One region of the Pantoea cypripedii genome, then DNA from elsewhere that is predicted to be linked to it. Evidence: predicted binding sites of a transcription regulator. Region 1 holds the regulator's gene; each other region holds the start of a gene.
What was found. The regulator Fur, encoded in region 1, represses iron uptake genes when iron is present. The targets are predictions, from matches to a motif close to ATAATAATGAGAACNACTATCAA.
Positions count from the first base shown of each region.

Region 2: HA50_RS26075 (TonB-dependent siderophore receptor) is a predicted target of Fur. The motif match lies at 1,155-1,177, and genes of this name have one in related genera.
Region 3: fes (enterochelin esterase) is a predicted target of Fur. The motif match lies at 1,206-1,228, and genes of this name have one in related genera.
Region 4: HA50_RS23965 (TonB-dependent siderophore receptor) is a predicted target of Fur. The motif match lies at 1,340-1,362, and genes of this name have one in related genera.

Region 1 is NZ_MLJI01000001.1:1,215,210-1,218,400, reverse strand. It holds gene ybfF (esterase) at 1-278, shown strand, start outside; gene ybfE (LexA regulated protein) at 447-722, shown strand; gene fldA (flavodoxin FldA) at 845-1,375, shown strand; gene fur (ferric iron uptake transcriptional regulator) at 1,730-2,176, shown strand; gene HA50_RS05540 (hypothetical protein) at 2,235-2,630, opposite strand; gene glnS (glutamine--tRNA ligase) at 2,867-3,191, opposite strand, start outside.
Region 2 is NZ_MLJI01000002.1:1,038,714-1,041,904, reverse strand. It holds gene ompC (porin OmpC) at 1-232, shown strand, start outside; gene HA50_RS26080 (AraC family transcriptional regulator) at 274-1,056, opposite strand; gene HA50_RS26075 (TonB-dependent siderophore receptor) at 1,237-3,191, shown strand, end outside.
Region 3 is NZ_MLJI01000001.1:574,060-577,250, forward strand. It holds gene fes (enterochelin esterase) at 1-1,152, opposite strand, end outside; gene HA50_RS02590 (TonB-dependent siderophore receptor) at 1,407-3,191, shown strand, end outside.
Region 4 is NZ_MLJI01000002.1:591,420-594,610, forward strand. It holds gene HA50_RS31620 (inositol monophosphatase family protein) at 1-191, shown strand, start outside; gene HA50_RS23960 (LacI family DNA-binding transcriptional regulator) at 181-1,185, shown strand; gene HA50_RS23965 (TonB-dependent siderophore receptor) at 1,525-3,191, shown strand, end outside.

The DNA of each region.
Region 1 (3,191 bases):
TGAAATCGTTCCAGGACGGTGAATGGCGCTTCAATGTGCCGGTGTTGTGGGACAACTACACCACCATCTCCGGCTGGGAAGAGGTGCCTGCATGGCCGCATCCGGCGCTGTTTATCCGCGGCGGTGATTCTCCCTATCTGGATAATCAGCACCGTGATGCGTTGTTGCGCCAGTTCCCCCAGGCACATGCGCATGTCATCAGCGGAGCCGGGCACTGGGTCCATGCCGAAAAACCCGAAGCCGTTTTACGCGCAGTGCGCCGATTTTTTGTACTGTAAAAGCAAAAGCTTGCCGCGAACCGTTTAAGGTTGGCGTAGTAAGGGGCGCTGGAGTATGATGTCGCGCTAAAAATTTGCCACGGATGATTTTTTCACCGTGGCCGGGCCGATAATGTATAAATCGCGCAGCGCCTTTCCGCCGTTCGCGCCCACTCAGTTTTACAAATCATGGCAAAAGAACAGACTGACCGTACCACGCTCGATCTCTTCGCTGATGAGCGGCGTCCCGGTCGCCCCAAAACCAGTCCGCTGACGCGTGACGAACAGTTGCGGATTAACAAACGCAATCAGCTGAAACGCGATAAAGTGCGAGGATTGCGTCGTGTTGAGCTGAAAATGAGCAGCGAGGCCGTTGATGCACTCAACACCCTGGCTGAGCAACAAAACATCAGCCGTAGCGAATTGATTGAACAAATGCTGCTGGCGCAGCTCAAACTGTCGTAACAGGCGCAGACCGCACGCAGGAACAAAAGTCACGGCTTTACAAGTTCCGCCACTTTGCCCGGTCTGCTATCATTCGCTGTAATTACGTATTCAATATCAGGATTTAAGAGGTCACTTAACCCATGGCAATCGTAGGCATTTTCTTCGGCAGCGATACCGGCAACACTGAAAACATTGCAAAAATGATCCAGAAACAACTGGGTAAAGACGTGGCCGAAGTGCATGACATTGCCAAGAGCACTAAAGAAGATCTCGAAGCATTCGATATTCTGTTGCTGGGCATTCCGACCTGGTACTACGGCGAAGCGCAGTGTGACTGGGATGATTTCTTCCCGACACTGGAAGAGATCGACTTCAATGGCAAACTGGTTGCGCTGTTCGGCTGTGGCGACCAGGAAGATTATGCAGAATACTTCTGTGATGCGATGGGCACCATCCGTGACATTATCGAGCCAAATGGTGCGGTGATTGTCGGTCACTGGCCGACTGAAGGTTACCACTTCGAAGCATCCAAAGGTCTGGCCGATGACAAACACTTCCTTGGTCTGGCTATCGATGAAGATCGTCAGCCGGAACTGACCAACGAACGTGTTGATAAGTGGGTGAAACAGATTTTCGATGAGCTGCAGTTGAAAGACATTATCGAAGCCTGATCCCCTTTCCTACTCAATGTGGGCGCTGGCTCACATTGAGAATCGGAAATTCCTATAAAAATAATAGCCACGTTTTTTTAACTTTTACCTGCAAATCTGTAGAATACCCGTAACGGTCATCCGCTTATTCCTCTGGCATCAGAATGAGGCTGAGTGAAATGGAAACAAAGACCTGTACGATCCCCGCCGGCGTTAGCGACATTTATCCCTACAGCCATTGGTGATTTCAGGACGTGCCCTTGGTTTTCATTTCACTGCTTGAGTTCTATAATGAGACGCAAATGAGAATGCGCGTGATCGACATTCAAGGCCCTGCGCCGCAAGTGACTAGCAAAGTAACAGGACAATATCCGCATGACTGACAACAACTCCGCATTGAAGAAGGCTGGCCTGAAAGTCACTCTACCCAGACTGAAAATTCTGGAAGTGCTTCAGGAACCCGAGTGCCATCACGTCAGTGCGGAAGATTTGTACAAACGCCTGATCGACATGGGCGAAGAGATTGGTCTGGCAACGGTATATCGCGTTCTTAACCAGTTTGATGACGCGGGTATCGTGACTCGTCATAACTTTGAAGGTGGCAAATCCGTCTTTGAACTGACGCAACAGCATCATCATGACCACTTGATCTGCCTGGATTGTGGCAAAGTGATCGAGTTCAGTGATGAGTCTATTGAGACGCGTCAACGTGAAATCGCAACACGTCACGGTATCAAACTCACCAACCACAGCCTGTACCTGTACGGCCACTGTGCGCTGGGAGACTGCCGCGAAGACGAGACGCTCCACGATAAGCAATAAAGTGTGCTATGCAGTATGAAAAAACCGGTGCCTGGCACCGGTTTTTTTATGCCTGAAATTACAGAACCAGCGTTTCCTGCAGGTAACGCCAGCGCGGAATGGAGGTGGTGCAATCCAGCACCGCCAGAGAAATGCGGCTCTGGTTGTTGCCGTTCATCATTTGCAATTCACGATATTGAATGGTCACTTCCTGGCTTTGCTGTGAAATGATGGCATGTTCGCTGGTCGCGATGCGCATCCCTTCCCGCTGACCACGCAACTGGCGGAACAACACCTCCGTCGCATTCAAATCCAGCTGTTTTCCCTGCGGGGTCACCATTTTGAAATCCGGGTGAAAATGCGAGAGAAACAACTCAATGCTGTCGTCAGTGCCCTCTGACTGATTAAAAATACGTTCGATAAGCTGATGTAAAACCACTACGCTGTGTTTGGCTTCCTGAGCGAGACTCGTCATTTTTTTTCCTTTTATAACCCGCGGAGCAACGTCTGGGAGCGCATAGCCTACCTGAAATACAGTTTTTCACACTCGCAAATGGATTAATTTTACTAAAGTCAGATTAGTTGCAAATCCCGGTAACAAACGCCTTTCACAGCCTACAGCATAAAAGGTTGCCAGCCCGAAATTACAGCCAATAAAAAAGGGCGATTGCTCGCCCTTTCGTGATGATATGGTGATAACGACAAAAAGGATTAATCGCCGATTTTCGCCCAGGTATCACGTAAACCGACAGTGCGGTTAAACACCAGCTTAGAGGGCTGTGAGTAAACGCTGTCTGCGCAGAAATAACCTTCACGTTCAAACTGATACGGCGCCAGTGCATCGGCATCACGCAGTCCCGGCTCGACAAAGCCCTGTTTGATTTCCAGCGAATTCGGGTTAATGGTGGTGAGGAAATCCTCAGCCGCTCCCGGATTTGGCACGCTGAACAGACGATCGTAGAGACGGAATTCCGCTGGCAGCGCGTGGATCGCTGAAACCCAGTGGATCACACCCTTCACCTTGCGGCCATCAGCC
Region 2 (3,191 bases), on a different contig from region 1:
TGGTTATAACCAGACTCGCGGCAAACATCTGGGTGCCTCCGCTGATGGCAATACCTATGGCAACCAGGATCTGGTGAAATTTGTTGATATCGGTGCGACCTACAACTTCAATAAAAACATGAATGCGTATGTCGACTACCAGATCAACCTGATGGATAGCAGTGAGTTCTCTCAATCTGCTGGCATCAGCACCAGTGATGTTGTGGCAGTCGGCATGGTTTACCAGTTCTGATTGTTACCGGGCGAGGAGATCCTCGCCCGTATTTTCCCTGATTATCCCTTTTTGAAGTAATTTTGCGGTGTTTCCCCCATCGCCTTTCTGAACATGGTGATGAAAGAGCTGGAACTTCGATAGCCGAGTTCCGTCGCTATGGTGGCAACCGACATCCCCTGCGCCAGCCGGGTCATCGATTCCACCAGCCGTAACTGTTGTCGCCATTGGCCAAAGGTATAACCGGTCTGTTTGATAAACAGCCGACTCAGCGTTCTGTCGCTGGTGCCGATGCGATCACCCCATATTTCCAGTGATTCATTATTTGACGGTGCCAGCATCAGCGCCTTACAGATTTTCTGGAGTCGTCGATCTTCGGGAAGAGGCAAACACCCCTGCTGCAGTTCCTGTGCCTCGTGTAATCCTCTTAGCAACAACGGCACAATCATTTCGGAGAGAATATAAGTTTCCTGTCGGCGCTCTTTCACCATTTCCAGCACCAGTTCACGCAGCAGGGAAGAAACCAGCAAAACACAGCATTCTTTTCTTTCATGACGCCATACATCGGGTTCAATATAAATACTGTGCATCAGGGCTTCACCGGATGCATACAGTTCATGACCAGTACGGGGTAACAATAATAATCCGCGATTCGGTCCCAGCGTCCAGGAGCCCTGGCTGGTGATCACGCTGAGTACGCCACGGGTGGTGAAAATAAACTGTAATTGCTCGTGAGAATGCCACGCCTGCCGATCGCCGTTCCGGTATTCATAGGTATTAGCGATCACCGGACGAGACTGCTGCTGATATTGTCCCTGCGAAAAGTAATGCCATGTCTCTTCCACACTATCTCCGCTTATTGACGGCAAATTCCGCCAAAACATGTCTGTTTTGCAAAACTTATTGGCAATACACCCTAGCAGCCCATCTGATATGATTAAATATGAAAATAAAAATGATTTTCATTCTTGTTTGCATACGCAAAAAAACATAGCGACATCTTCATTTGAATCGGAATTGATGAAATGAAATCTTCGGAAATTTATGGGGCTACCTGCGTCATTTCACCTGCATCAGGGAAATATCCACTGTTAATCACTTTATTACTTCCGGTGGTGGCTCACGCTACGCAGCAACAAACCACCCAGGCGGATCAAAACGTCATGGAGGTCAATGCACAGGACTATAAAGAAACCGGTAACGGGCCGGTGTACGGTTATGTTGCTCATCAAAGCTCGGCCGGAACCAAAACTGACACGCCATTGATTAAAACGCCCCAGGCCATCTCTGTCGTCACACGGGATCAGATGTCTATTCAGAATGTCCAGAGTGTGGCCCAGGCGCTGCGTTACACCTCCGGTATCGCGTCGGAACAGCGCGGGGCGAATACGGATTCACTGGAATATCTCTATGGCAGAGGTTTTTTAATCGACGAACTCTGGAATGGCCTGTATACCCCCGGCCCGTCCGGTGGCTTCGGCTATAACGTGACCAGCTTCGATCCCTATATGTTTGAGCGTATCGAAGTATTACACGGTCCGGCTTCCGTCCTTTATGGGCAGGGATCACCGGGCGGCGTGGTGAATATGGTCAGCAAGTTGCCGCAGAAAAATCAGCTGAATGAGGCAGGCGTACAAACGGGCAGTTATGGCCGAGCTCAGGGTTTTGTTGATGTGGGTGGCGCGCTGAATAATGACCAGACTGTGCTCTACCGCATCGCAGCAGACGGCTTTAATACCAGTAGCCAGACTGATTTTGTTAAGGAACGTCGCTTTTCCATCGCGCCCAGCCTCGCCTGGCAAATAAACGACGACACGCATTTCACGCTGTACGGTAATTATCAGACAGACCCGGATGCCGGATATTATAATTCTGTCCCCATCAATGGGAACATCAAGGTGCCACGCAGCCTGAACCCTGGCGATCCCAGCTTCGACAGCTTCCGCAAGACGCAAGGTGCGATTGGTGAAGAGTTAACTCACCGATTTAATGATGTCTGGTCAGTGAAACAAAGCTATCGCTTCCTGCGCAACAGCCAGAAATTACAGTATGTCGGGAATGACGGATTTAATGCTGATGGCAAAACCCTGAATCGCACCGCCTATCTCAACTATGGCGATGTTGACGCGCATACGCTCGATAATCAGGCACTGGCAACATTCACCACCGGTGCGGTGTCTCACAAGGCAACGTTTGGCGTTGATTATCAGCACATCCGCTTCAGCCACTGGTTTTACAGCGCAGCCGCACCGTCGCTGAGCATCAGTAACCCGCAATATGGGCAGACTATCCCTGGCCCAAATTTCATGTACGCCACCTCCACAGAGGCGACGCTGGAGCAGCTCGGTGCTTACGGACAGGACCAGATTGATGTCGGTAACTGGTCGTTTTTATTGGGCATGAGGGAAGACTGGACCAATAACAGTACGCATTCCTTTAAAACGCAGGAGACACAGTATCAGTCGGCCCGTGCGTTTACCTGGCGTACCGGTGCGGTTTATCAGTTCGCTAATGGTATCGCCCCTTACATCAGCTACTCACAGTCTTTCCAGCCACAGCTGGGAACGGATTATGAAGGTAAGGCGTTTACACCGTCGAAAGGCGAACAATATGAGGCAGGTGTTAAGTTCCAGCCGAAGCACAGCAACAGCTTCATTACGCTTTCTTTGTTCCAGATAAATAAAACCGATGTCCAGACCAGCGATCCCGAACACTCAGGTTTTAGCGTACTGACCGGTGAAGTCAGATCCCGGGGAGTCGAAGCCGAGGCACACGCCAGCCTGACAGACCACTTACAGTTAATCGGTAGCTATACCTACACCGACATCACCAATACAAACAGCAACACCGCACAAGGTAAAGCCCCGGTGGGGATTCCGCGTAATACCGGCTCGCTGTGGGCGGATTACACCCAGTATTCCGGCGCACTGGCGGGCTGGCAGTTCGGGGCTGGTGTACGTTATATCGGTGGTTCTTACGG
Region 3 (3,191 bases), 640 kb from region 1:
CGCATCGTGTCCGCCTTCTACCGGCTGGTAATCCACCTGATAACCCGCCGCCTGCAACAACTGCTGCAATTGCTGATTAGCCTGCAAAATCAGCCCTTCACGTTTGCCTGCTTCCAGCCAGAAACGCAGTGGCTGACGCGGTGCCAGACCCTGTTCCAGCTGCTGGATCAGCCAGCCGTGCGCATTACCGCGCTCCGGCCACCAGAAGGAACCGGACAGACTGATGGCATTGCCAAACTGCTGCGGCCAGTGCAACGCGGCGAAAACCGAGGCGAGGCCGCCAAAACTTTGCCCGGCCACCACGGTGCTGTCAGCGTTCTGCCGATAAGGTGCCCACTGCGCCACCTGAGGGAGTAACTCTTCCTGTAAGGCTTGCCAGAACAGGGCATTGCACGGCAACTCACGGCTACGATGTTCGCGGTCGATGATGTCAATAAACAGATACACCGCCGCAGGCAGCGCGCCCTGGTCGGTAAGTTGTTGCAGCGGACCGGCAATCGGCATGCTGTGCGCCCAGAATTGCCCATCGAGCAAAATGGCCAGTGGTCGCTGCCGGGGTTCAGCTGCGCCGGTGCAGTACAGCCAGACGGAACGGCTGTTGCCCAATAAGGCGCTGTCCCAGCGATATTGCTGTAAGGCGATTTCAGGGGCACGACCTTCATCAATGGCGCGCCATACCTGTTGATTGGGGGCTTGTGGCAGATGCAAGGGAGAAACCCCCATACCGCGTCCACCAGACCAGCCACGCAGGGCATTGAGCGGATCGGCCTGGGCGGTGGGGAATTTATCGCGCCACCAGTTGCGCAGGGCATACATGTCGGCATCCCCGGCGAAATCGGTCGCTTGTTTATCCGGCATCAGGCAGTAGCTACCACGCCAGTTAGCTGGCAAGCGAGTCTGCCAGTACCAGACATCGGTATGGGCGACACGTACCAGGGATTGCGGGGGGCGGTGCTGGTGGTGATCGGTCACGCCGGTAATGTTGATCCACACCCGCTGCGTGCGCGACTGCGTTTCATTGCCCTGCGGATCGCGCCAGAAGAAAGTGACCTGACATGCGCCATCCACTTCTCCCTCGACATACGGGATGCCTTTACGTTGCTGCTCCTGCCACCAGGCTTCACTGCCGGTTATCTCGTTTAGCCAGGTCATAGGTGCTGCCAGTCGCCGTTTACTCAAGGATCTTTTCACAAAGGTTACAGATAATACTATTGATAATTATTTGCATTTGCAATAGGGTGTTTCCGCTCATAAATGAGCACGCTCGTTCCGCCTGTCACCTTTCTCATAAAGGAAGGGATGCGCGACGGATGGCACTGCCAGGTTTGGGACAGGGCGACGATAAAGGATTGTGACTTTCTCACCGGCGCGCCAGTTACGTTTGCTGGCAATCCAGGAACGAAAAAATGAAAAAATATTCGCGTTTATCATTAGCCATTCTGATTGAACTGGGGCTTCTCTCCGGTACCACCTGGGCAGCAGAAACCTCCAGCAGCACGACTACCAGCACAGACGCCGCTTCCGTGGATGGGGGCACCATGATGGTGACCGCCCAGCAGCAGACATTGCAGGCCCCCGGCGTTTCCACCATTACCGCCGATGAAATCAAAAAACATCCGCCAGCGCGCGATGTGTCTGAAATCATTCGCACCATGCCGGGTGTTAACCTGACCGGTAACTCCACCAGCGGCCAGCGCGGCAACAATCGTCAGATTGATATCCGTGGTATGGGCCCGGAAAACACCCTGATCATGGTCGATGGTATGCCGATCACCAGCCGTAACTCGGTACGCCTTGGCTGGCGTGGCGAGCGTGATACGCGTGGTGATACCAACTGGGTACCGCCAGAGTTGATCGACCATATCGATGTGATCCGTGGTCCGGCCGCGGTGCGCTACGGCAACGGCGCGGCGGGTGGCGTGGTTAACATCATCACCAAGAAATACACCGATCAGAAGTGGCACGGTTCCTGGAACACCTATTTCAACGTTCCGCAGCACAAGGATGAAGGCGCAACCAAACGCACCAACTTCAGCCTGCAAGGACCGCTGGGCGATGACTTCAACTTTCGGTTGTACGGTGGCTTAGCCAAAACTCAGGCGGATGCCTACGATATCAACGAAGGCCATGCCGCAGACCGTACCGGGACTTATGCGGGCAGCTATCCGGCAGGGCGCGAAGGCTCCGTCAACAAAGATATCAATGCGTTACTGAGCTGGGCGTTTGCGCCGATGCAAACCCTGGAATTGCAGGCAGGCTACAGCCGTCAGGGCAACCTGTATGCCGGTGATACGCAGAACACCAACACCAGCACGCTGGTGAAAAGTATGTACGGTGACGAGACCAACCGCCTGTATCGCCAGAACATCTCGCTGAAATGGACCGGTGCCTGGGACAACGGTGTCAGCACCAGTACCTGGGGACGCTACGAGAAAACCCGTAACACCCGTATCAACGAAGGTCTGGCGGGCGGGACCGAGGGGATCTTCTCCAACAGCGGCTTTAACACCATCCAGCTCGACGACATTATGCTGCACAGTGAAGTCAGCATTCCGTTTGAATGGTTGATTAACCAGACCGCAACGCTGGGTACTGAGTGGAATCAGCAGCGCATGAAGGATCCTTCTTCGACCACCCAGTCTGCCAGCTACGGTAGCGTGCCGGGCATCTCGAATACCGGACGCAGCCCGTATTCTCAGGCTGAAATCTTCTCGCTGTTTGCTGAAGACAACATGGAGCTGACAGACAGCACCATGCTGACGCCGAGTCTGCGTTTCGATCATCACTCGATTGTTGGCAACAACTGGAGTCCGTCACTGAACCTGTCGCAAGGGCTGGGTGATGACTTCACGCTGAAGATGGGGATTGGTCGTGCCTATAAAGCGCCGAGCCTGTATCAGACCAACCCGAACTATCTGTTGTACAGCAACGGTCAGGGTTGTGCTGACGCGTCCAGCGCCTGTTATTTGCAGGGTAATAAAGACCTGAAAGCAGAAAACAGTATCAACAAAGAGATTGGTCTGGAGTGGAAACACGAAGGCTATCAGGCCGGTCTGACCTGGTTCCGCAACGATTATCGCAACAAAATCGAAGCGGGTATGGTCTCAACCGGTACTGCCTCTAACGGCACCACCAACATCTACAAGTGGGAAAACGTACCGAAAGCGGTGGTTGAAGGGCTGGAAGGCACC
Region 4 (3,191 bases), on a different contig from region 1:
TGTTTATGCACCTTGAGTGTCCGCAACGCTATCCAACACTGGACGATGCCCTGGCCGTGGTCCGTGACCAGCGTCAGCTCCATCCGGATGAATGGTTCGAAACACCCAAACCCTCGCTAACCCGGCTGGCGGAGCATGCCATCGCCATCGAAAACGCACTCAGCGCGGCAGGTTTGCGTCATGAGCGATAAAAATCCGGGTTTTGCCAGCGCCACCGAGGTGGCGCGCCTCGCGGGCGTTTCCCGTTCCGCAGTGTCGCGCACCTTTACCCCTGGCAGCAGCGTTTCGGCGGAAACCCGGCGTAAAGTGCTCGCGGCCGCACAGGCGCTTAATTATCACGTCAATCATCTGGCGCGCGGCCTCTCCAAAGAGGCCAGCCGCCCGGTGTGTATCCTCGGCGGTAACCTGGCGTCGCCGTACCAGGCCAGTTTACTGGAGCATCTCACCCGCAGCCTGAATAAATATGGCCGGGCGGTGATGGTGATCAACACCGATGACGGCGAGGACAGCGCCAGAGAAGCCCTGCAACAGACGCTCAACTACCGTTCTACGGCCACCATTGTGCTGTCAGGCAAGCCCCCCAGCTCGCTGATTGAAATCTGTCTGCAAAGCGGGCAGCAGGTGATTGTGATCAACCGTATGGGGCAGTTTGCCGGAGCAGATAGCATTGAGATCGATTACAGCTCGACCATGAATGAAGCCTTTAATCTGCTGGCTAACGCGGGCTGCCATCGCATCGCGCTGGTGTCCTCCTCTGCACGCTCGCCAAGTATGGTGATCCGCGAAACCCGCTTTCTCGAAGCGGCAGCACAGGCCGGGACCCAGGTGTCGCTGGTCAGGCCCGGTAGCGCCAGCTATCAAAGCGGTGTCGATGCTGCGTGTGAACTGCTGAGTCAGACAACACGCCCGGATGGCGTGTTCTGCGTCACCGACCTTATCGCCTGCGGGTTTATGGACGCTGCCAGGTATGAGTTTGGTCTGCGCATTCCGCAGGATATCAGCGTAATTGGCTTCGATAACATCGAGCAGGCCAGCTGGCTGGGTTATCAACTCACCACCTTTTCCCAGCCGCTGGCCGAGATGGCCGAAGCCACCTGCGAACTGCTGCTGTCCCCCACCGCCGATACGCCGAACCGCCGGGTGTTTCAGGCGCTGCTGGTGCAGCGCAATAGTTTAAAAGCCTGAGACAGATTTCGGGTTTTGCCATGGAAGATTGTGCCAGCGCTAGGTGCATCTTCCTGTCATCCTGAAGGACAAACGCATTAATTTTGTGAGGATTTCGCTAAAAATAAGTGTGTAAATATTTCAGGATATTGTTGAGAATGTAAAAGAAATACATATTATAACGATAATCATTATCAATAATAAGATGAGTTTCCCTTATGAATCACCCTTCTGTAAATCCGGGTATTAACGCGATGACCCGGCCGGTATTGATGACTCGCCCTTCTCCTGAGCTCCACCCGCATTGCAATAAAATCATTATTAAACAATAACCTAAAATACCTTCTGGGAAAGATAACCATGAAACAACCTTATCTCTGGGTTATAAAACCCTGCCTGCTTGCCATGCTCTCTTCCGTTGCCTGGGCGGAGGAGTCACCGGAGGGACAGCTGGTGGTGTCAGCCAACCGTTCACACCGCAGCGTGGCGGAAATGGCCCAAACCACGTGGATTGTCGAACAAGCCGAGATCGAGCAGCAGGCCCGTGGCGGCAAGGAATTGAAGGAAATTCTGGCGCAGCTCATTCCCGGTATGGACGTAAGCAGTCAGGGGCGAACCAATTACGGTATGAATATGCGTGGACGCTCCATGATGGTGATGGTTGATGGTGTGCGTCTCAATTCATCGCGCAGCGACAGCCGTCAGCTGGATTCCATTGATCCTTTTAATATCGAACGCATTGAAGTGATTTCAGGGGCGACATCGCTTTATGGCGGCGGCAGTACCGGCGGCCTGATCAACATCGTCACCAAAAAAGGTCAGCCAGAGACGCAGGTTGAAGTACAAACCGGGCTTAAAAGCGGATTCAACAGCCATAACGATCATGATGAGAACATCGCCGCAGCGGTCAGTGGCGGTAATGACAAGGCAGCCGGTCGCTTGTCTGTGGCATACCAGCGTTATGGTGGCTGGTATGACGGCAAGGGTGATGAAGTCATTATCGATAACACCCAGACCGGGCTGCAATATTCCGACCGCCTGGATGTCATGGGCACCGGTACGCTCAACATCGACGACCATCAGCAATTGCAGCTGACCACGCAGTATTATAAAAGCGAATCGGATGGCAAACACGGCCTGTATCTGGGAGAGAACTTCTCCGCCGTGACCGGCTCGGGCAATGCTTACAATAGCGGCAATCTGGATTCGGATCGTCTGCCCGGCACTGAACGTCATCTGATTAATCTGCAATACTCGAATACCGATTTCCTCGGTCAGGATCTGGTTGCCCAGATTTACTATCGCGATGAAAGTCTGACGTTTTACCCCTTCCCGACGCTCAGTGGTGGGCGCGTTACCAGCATCGGTGCATCACAACAAAAAACGGATTTTTATGGCGGAAAACTGACGCTGAACAGCAAGCCGGTTGATGCCCTGACGCTGACTTATGGTATCGATGCAGAACATGAAACTTTTGATGCGAATCAGCAATTTTTTGACCTCACCACTGCTGCCGCCAGTGGTGGGATGACGCTGAACAACGCGTACAACGTGGGTCGCTACCCAGGTTACAGTATTACTAACCTCGCGCCGTTCCTGCAATCCAGCTACGACTTTGCCGCCATCACGCTGAGTGGCGGCGTACGTTATCAGTACACCAAAAATAAAGTGGATGATTTTGTCGGCTATGCCCAGCAGCAGGCGATTGCCACGGGTCGAGCCAACTCGGCAGATGCGGTGCCTGGCGGCACCACCGACTACAACAACCTGCTTTTCAATGCCGGTATCCTGGGACATCTGACGGAACGTCAGCAGCTGTGGTTCAATTTTTCGCAAGGCTTTGAAATCCCGGATCTGGCGAAATATTACGGATCCGGCACCTATCAGCTCAGTAATGGTCACTACAATCTGACCAATAGCGTCAACGTCAATAACTCAAAACTGGACGGTATCAAGGTTGATGCCTATGAACTTGGCTGGCGTTTTACCGGCGATAATGTGCGCAGCCAAATCGCGGCCTATTATTC